DNA from 2 places in the Saccharicrinis aurantiacus genome. Region 1 is predicted to be linked to the other one. Evidence: riboswitches for the same ligand, from Rfam matches in the RefSeq annotation. Region 1 holds a riboswitch; the other holds the start of a gene.
What was found. A riboswitch is a leader RNA that binds a small molecule or an ion and turns the genes downstream of it on or off. The one in region 1 is predicted to bind cobalamin.

Region 1 (3,434 bases):
AGCTATTTTAGATATGGACTACCATACGTTAACAGCTCCGTTAACACAAGATATTAATGCTTTTGAGACAGCTTCTAACAAAAAGATGGGTTTAATTCCTGAAATTGTAACACGCTACCGCAGCACCTATTTTAACCATGTGTTTAGTGGTGGATATTCTGCAGGATACTATGCTTACATTTGGGCTGCCATTTTAGATTCGGATGCTTTTGATGCTTTTGAAGAGAACGGTATTTTTGATAAAGAAACTGCTGCCAAATTTAGAACTAATGTACTTGAAAAAGGAGGCACTGAAGATCCAATGGTATTGTATAAAAACTTTAGAGGACAAGAACCAAACGAAAAAGCTTTATTAGAAGATAGAGGGCTTTTATAAAATTCAAAATATCGAAAATTTTAGCTTCGTAATTAAGGGCATTCAGAAATGGATGCCCTTTTATGTTAATAATACCAAGAAGAATTTCGCCTTAACTCCCCATCTTTTCCTCTTACCCAATTTGGTTCTGCTTCGGATATTCGAATTGGAAATACGGTATTAATTGCCTTTTGCTTTTTTGAAGATAAAGAACCATAAGTAGTCCCAAATTTCTTTTGAGCCAATTCTTCTCGCAGTTCAGCATATGCTTTCTCTAACTCATTCTGAACATCGATATAAAACCCATACGTAACATCACGATCTGTTTGTATTGAAACAACTGCTATAGACACTTGAGTATCTCCGAAAAAGTGCACACGCTTTGAACGTTTACTAGGCAACCAAGACTCATTGTTAGGGTTTGCAATGTATTCCTTCGTTAGTTCTTTTAAATCAGATAACTTTCTTTCTTCTCCTTTAACTAAAATAATATCACCACTCTTTACCCATACTGTAAAAAGATTCCTATCTGTCCACGAAGTACAAACTACCAAAACAACGAAATAAGACACCAAATAACAATAATATTTTTTTGACATAAACCACACTTTTTAGGAGACTAAATCTACAGATAATTCCTACAAAAGAAAACAATACTATTTTTACTCTATCACTAAATTCAGAATACCAACACTATAGAGGAATATTTTGGACAACTTTTAAATAAATCCGTTTAATAACATTGCCAAATAGATAAACATTACATACATTTGTTTCAGATTTTGGAAGTGCAAATATTTTATTTGCCAAGGGAATTAGGTGAGAATCCTAAACAGTACCCGCTGCTGTAATCTCTAGCCGTTAGGCTAATCTTTTAATTAACATGTCACTGTTGCTCCCAAAGCAATGGGAAGGCAATTAAAGGAGGAGTAAGTCAGAATACCTACCAATAATCAATATTTGAAAGTAGCTTTCGGGAGTTAAAGCAAAATCGGTTAAGTACCTAGGGTACTTTCTATCCGTAAATTATATCCCCACGCATTTTCAAAAACATTTTATTGCAACAACGTAGACCGATATGCCAATTGGTCGAATCTAGTATTATCTGTATAACAATGTTTTTCAAAGAAAAGCGCTCCAAAGGGGGTGCTTTTTTTTATTCATACTGTCAGGTTCATTAATTTATACGACAATAAGAATAAACAACTAATACTAGCATCATGAAAACATTATCACTAATAGCCGCAATACTATTAAGTATTAATATTTATTCGCAAGAAAAAATTAAAGCCATAGATGCAAAAGGCATAGATATAGGAAGCTACATTAATAATTTTAAGGCCACTACGGATAAGGGCGAATTGTTTTCGTTAAACGATGCTTTAAAAGATGGCCCTGTTGTGATTATATTCTATCGAGGATTTTGGTGCCCTGTGTGCAACAAACATTTGGCTGCAATGCAAGATAGCTTACACTTAATTGCAGATAGAGGTGCACAACTAATAGCCATATCTCCAGAAAAACCAGAGTATCTTAATATCATGAAAGATAAAACTGGTGCCAAATTCACACTTCTTCATGATGAAAATTACGAAATATCGGATACTTTTGGTGTTACCTTTACTCCTTCTAAAACAACGCGAACCATTTACAATATAGCTTTAGGTGCCAAATTAAAAGAAACACATTCCGACGAATCAGAACAACTACCCATACCCGCCACATATATTATTAATACAGATGGTACAATCATATGGCGCCATATTGATCCGTATTATAAAAACCGAGCAAACGTAAAAGATATTCTTAATAATTTGCCAGTTATAATAGATACTAATCCATTATATTAAGATTAAACCACCCAAGATCTTATTTAGAAATTCTGCACAAATGGCTTAATCTAATTAATAGATATACATGATAATATGCAAATACTTTTGATGGAACTACAAGAGCTTTTTCAACAATTACTATATCCATTATACTATTTATAATATTAAAATTACTATCTTAAAACTTCGAAAATCAAACCCTTATATTTATATGAGACATTTATTCTTCACTCTACTACCTACCTTTGTGTCCATTGCAATTATTGTTGTTAACATCTATCTCATTAAACGATTCTACGGTTATTTCATCAAAGAATTAAACAAACCTTTTTATGCAATGCTTTGTATTGTACTATTCTTTGTAGCTACAAGCTTCTTAATGATTAGACATGAAATGGGGAGCTTTAGCGATTCGCAATTTATTATTGCCTCCGTATTAATGGGAACATTAGCATTCTTAGTATTCGCTGTTGTATTAGTAGACATTGTATTAATCTTCATACATATTGAGCCCAAATACGCAGGTATCGTTGTATTATCTACCACCCTTTTGATTATTGCTTACTCTATTTGTAATGCATCACACACACGTGTAAAACATCAGGAAATAAAAATAGAAGGCCTAAAAAAAGAATTACACATAATGCACTTATCTGATATGCACATTGGTCCATTTAGAGGGCACGAATTTGTTAAAAACATTGTAAACAAAACTATTGATGCCCATGTTGATGCAGTTGTAATAACAGGCGACTTATTTGATGGCGTTGTTGAATTAGACAAAAACAGCATCGCTCCCTTCAAAAAACTAGATGTTCCCATATTCTTTATCGAAGGTAATCATGATATTATTATAGGTTCAAAAAGGGCGAAGGAGGCTGTACGGGAAATTGGAATTACGGTTCTTGAAAACGAAATATTCAATTTTGAAGGAGTACAACTTATTGGACTTAATTACATGGCAGAGGACGACTCTGCATATTACAAAGAAGAACATATTGAGGATAAAACAGCTGAAAGAAAAACCATAAAAAGCGTATTGGATGATTTAGTATTAGACGATAATAAACCTAGTATTTTGCTACACCATAGCCCTGCTGGCATTAAATATATCAATGAAAAAGGTATTGATTTATTTCTTTCAGGACATACGCATGCCGGGCAATTGTTTCCATTTACCTGGCTCATTAAATTAATTTTTAAATATTCGTATGGCTATCATAACTTCAACGGAACCCAGATGTTTG
Region 2 (3,434 bases), on a different contig from region 1:
ATTATTTTGAGCAAGCAGAGAATGGTGTTTACGCACGTATGGCAATTATTGCTTCTATTTTAGGTTTGGTATAACAGTTAAAATTTAATGATGAGCACAAAGAAAGAATTAAGTGTAAGCGCAATACAAGAGGGAACTGTAATTGATCATATTCCTGCTGAATACCTTTTTAAAGTGATTCGCATACTAGGTTTAGATAACTGTAGTAACCTGATTACTTTTGGAACGAACCTGGGAAGTAGCAAGTTTGGAAAAAAAGCTATTATTAAGGTTGCAGATAAGTTTTTTAAGGATGATGAGATTAATAAAATTGCTCTTGTTGCAAAAGAGGCTCGGCTAAATATAATTAAGGATTATGAGGTAGTTGAAAAAAAGCTAGTTCATATTGAATCTGAGATTATTGGTATTGCACGCTGTTTTAATCCTAAATGTATCACAAATAACCAAGAGGTAACTACACGATTATTGTTGGTTGAAAAAGAACCTTTGGCTTATAAATGCCATTATTGCGAAAAAATTACCACTGAAGAACATCTGGAAATCATATAAGATTCGAACAAGAAATACATAGTAACTCCCATGATATTTATTATTGTGGGAGTTTTTGTTGATACTAAAATTTCCCTGTACTATTTTTGCAGCGCATTAAACACAAGTAAATATGGCTAAAGTTGATTGGCGACCTGGGAACATGGTTTACCCATTGCCCGCAGTAATGGTAACTGTAGGTGATAAACCCGAGAATTATAATATTATAACAATTGCTTGGACAGGGACCATATGTTCCGATCCGGCTATGTGTTATATTTCAGTGAGAAAAGCCCGTCACTCTCATGCAATTCTAATGGAAACTAAAGAGTTTGTGATTAATTTAACTACTAAAGATTTGGCTTATGCTACGGATTGGTGCGGTGTAAAATCAGGAAGGAAGTACGATAAGTTTAAAGAAATGAAACTTACTGCAGGTAAGGCAAGTATTGTAAAAGCTCCAATTATTGAGGAATCACCCATTAGTCTTGAATGCAAAGTAACTCAAGTTATTGAACTGGGAACACATGATATGTTTATGGCCGAGATAGTTAATGTTAAAGCCGATGATAAATATCTTGATGATGAAACAGGTGCTTTTTCATTGGATAGCGCAAACCCTATTTGCTATTCCCACGGACACTATTTCGAAGTGGGGGATAAGTTGGGAAAATTCGGTTTCTCAGTTCAAAAAAAGAAGAAGAAAAAAACAAAGAAATAAGCTGCTATTGTTCAGTAAAATATAAATACTCTATTTATGTTGTACTACCAGTAGAATAGATCATAGCAAAGAATTGTTGCATTGAAAAGAATAATGTAGTTTTGCAAGCGAAAAGATAATAGGTAATGATTGAAAAATCTAGGGAATCCTGTGACTGTAAAAACAGAATTCAGGAACTGTACCCGCAGCCGTAATCAGCCAGTATGGCGAGCGTTAACCACTGATATATCGGGAAGGTGCTCATAAATGAAAGTCGGAAAACCTACTATTATCAGCATTCATTCACCTTTCGGGAAATAGAAGAAATAATGAGTAAAAGTATTTTAGTATTAGTGATTTTTAGTGCCTTATTATCCTGCACTAACTCCTCAAAAAAAACAAATAGTAGCACAGTTGATGTTGAGCCAGACTCAGTGTACGTGCCTACTTATGCAAAGCAGTTTGTAATAAAGTATTTTCAGGATTACAAAATTGTTGAGGTAAATGACCCATGGGACGATGCTGCTCCTAAGCATCAAATTGTTTTATCCTCCTCCTCTGAATATCTGAAGAAAAATATAGATGCCATCCAGGTACCCTTAAAGCGATGGGTTGCTGTTGCATCAACTCAAATTAGTTATGCCGATAAAATTGAGGGGGCTATGGATGCACTTGTTGGTATGGCCGAACCTCAATATGTTAGTAATCCAACAGTAGTAAACGGTTTAAAGACCGGTGCAGTGCGTAATATAGGCACTGCCTTTGCACCTGATTTAGAGTTACTCATTGATATTGATCCAAATGTTATGATGATTTCTCCTTTTAAGGAGGATTTTTATGGTCCAATCCGACAGGCAGGAATTAAGCTGGCGATGAATAGCAGTTATCTCGAAAATACACCGCTTGGTAGAGTAGAGTGGTTGGTATATGTTGCTGCCTTCTTTAATAAGGAGCAAGAAGCAATTGATGAAGTACATAATATTGCACAACGTTACAATAATGTAAAGTCATTAACCCAAGAATTGACAGATAAACCAACGGTTGTAAGTGGTAAAATATACCAAGGGGTTTGGTATGCAGCAGCAGCGCAAAGTTACAACGCAAATTATTACGCTGATGCAGGAGCAGATTATATTTTTAAGGATAGGCCGGGTACGGGTTCTTTAAGTTACGATTTTGAAACCGTTTATAATTCAGGGGCAGAGGCCGATTATTGGGTGTTGTTGGTAAATTATAACGGAAATTATTCTTACGAAGCTTTAAAAGATGAAGATGTTCGTTATAAGGATTTTGATGCCTTCAAAAATAGGAAAGTATTTTTCTCAAATACTGGGAAATCACTTTTTTATGAAAAGGGGTTGCTAGAGCCCGATGTTGTTTTAAGTGATATGGTTAAAGTTTTTCACCCTAATTTATTACCTAATTATACGCCATGCTATTATAAAATGATGACTAAAGAGTAATATGCAAGCTATTGATACTAAAAATAAAAAGAGTGTAATTTTTGGCTTGTTACTATTTCTGTTGCTGGCTTTATTTGTAATAAATATATCCTTGGGCTCAGTTTATATACCTGCCGAAAAAGTGCTTAAATGGCTAGTCGGTATGGGTATTGAAAAAGAAAAATGGCACAATATATTATTTAATACACGTTTACCACAGTCGTTAACCGCAGCTTTTGCAGGAGCAGGTTTAGCAGTAGGCGGACTGCAAATGCAAACCTTATTCAGAAATCCTTTGGCAGGCCCCTCCATACTTGGTATTAGTGCGGGTGCGGGTTTAGGTGTTGCTGTAGTTGTATTATTGATGGGTGCCATAAACGGAACGGCTTTGAGTGCATTCGGCGTATTCGGATCAGTAACAGTAACAATGGCAGCATTTGTTGGCGCAATGGTTATTTTGTTTATGGTTTTGTTTTTAGCTCGAAAGCTAAAAAATAATGCCATGTTACTTATAGTGGGTATTATGGTTGGGTATGCTTCAAATGCCTTAGTTGGTTTAATGCAATTTTTTAGTACCAAGGATGATATACAGGCTTATGTAGTATGGGGACTAGGCTCATTCGGAAATATATCATGGGAAAAACATCAGGTTTTTATACCCGTAATCACACTTAGCTTGTTGGCATCTCTATTTCTAATTAAACCATTAAATATATATCTACTTGGCGAGAACTATGCCGCCAATTTGGGTCTCAATGTTAAGC

Region 2: it holds a riboswitch for cobalamin, as region 1 does, so the genes downstream of both, QMO11_RS13620 (ABC transporter substrate-binding protein) here and QMO11_RS08115 (peroxiredoxin-like family protein) in region 1, are expected to answer to the same signal.

Annotation. Positions count from the first base shown of each region.
Region 1 is NZ_CANLCN010000005.1:205,295-208,728, reverse strand. It holds gene QMO11_RS08125 (M3 family metallopeptidase) at 1-376, shown strand, start outside; gene QMO11_RS08120 (biopolymer transporter ExbD) at 442-954, opposite strand; cobalamin riboswitch at 1,122-1,320, shown strand; gene QMO11_RS08115 (peroxiredoxin-like family protein) at 1,576-2,205, shown strand; gene QMO11_RS08110 (metallophosphoesterase) at 2,399-3,434, shown strand, end outside.
Region 2 is NZ_CANLCN010000011.1:63,572-67,005, reverse strand. It holds gene pyrB (aspartate carbamoyltransferase) at 1-74, shown strand, start outside; gene pyrI (aspartate carbamoyltransferase regulatory subunit) at 91-549, shown strand; gene QMO11_RS13625 (flavin reductase family protein) at 662-1,249, shown strand; cobalamin riboswitch at 1,329-1,533, shown strand; gene QMO11_RS13620 (ABC transporter substrate-binding protein) at 1,558-2,691, shown strand; gene QMO11_RS13615 (iron chelate uptake ABC transporter family permease subunit) at 2,693-3,434, shown strand, end outside.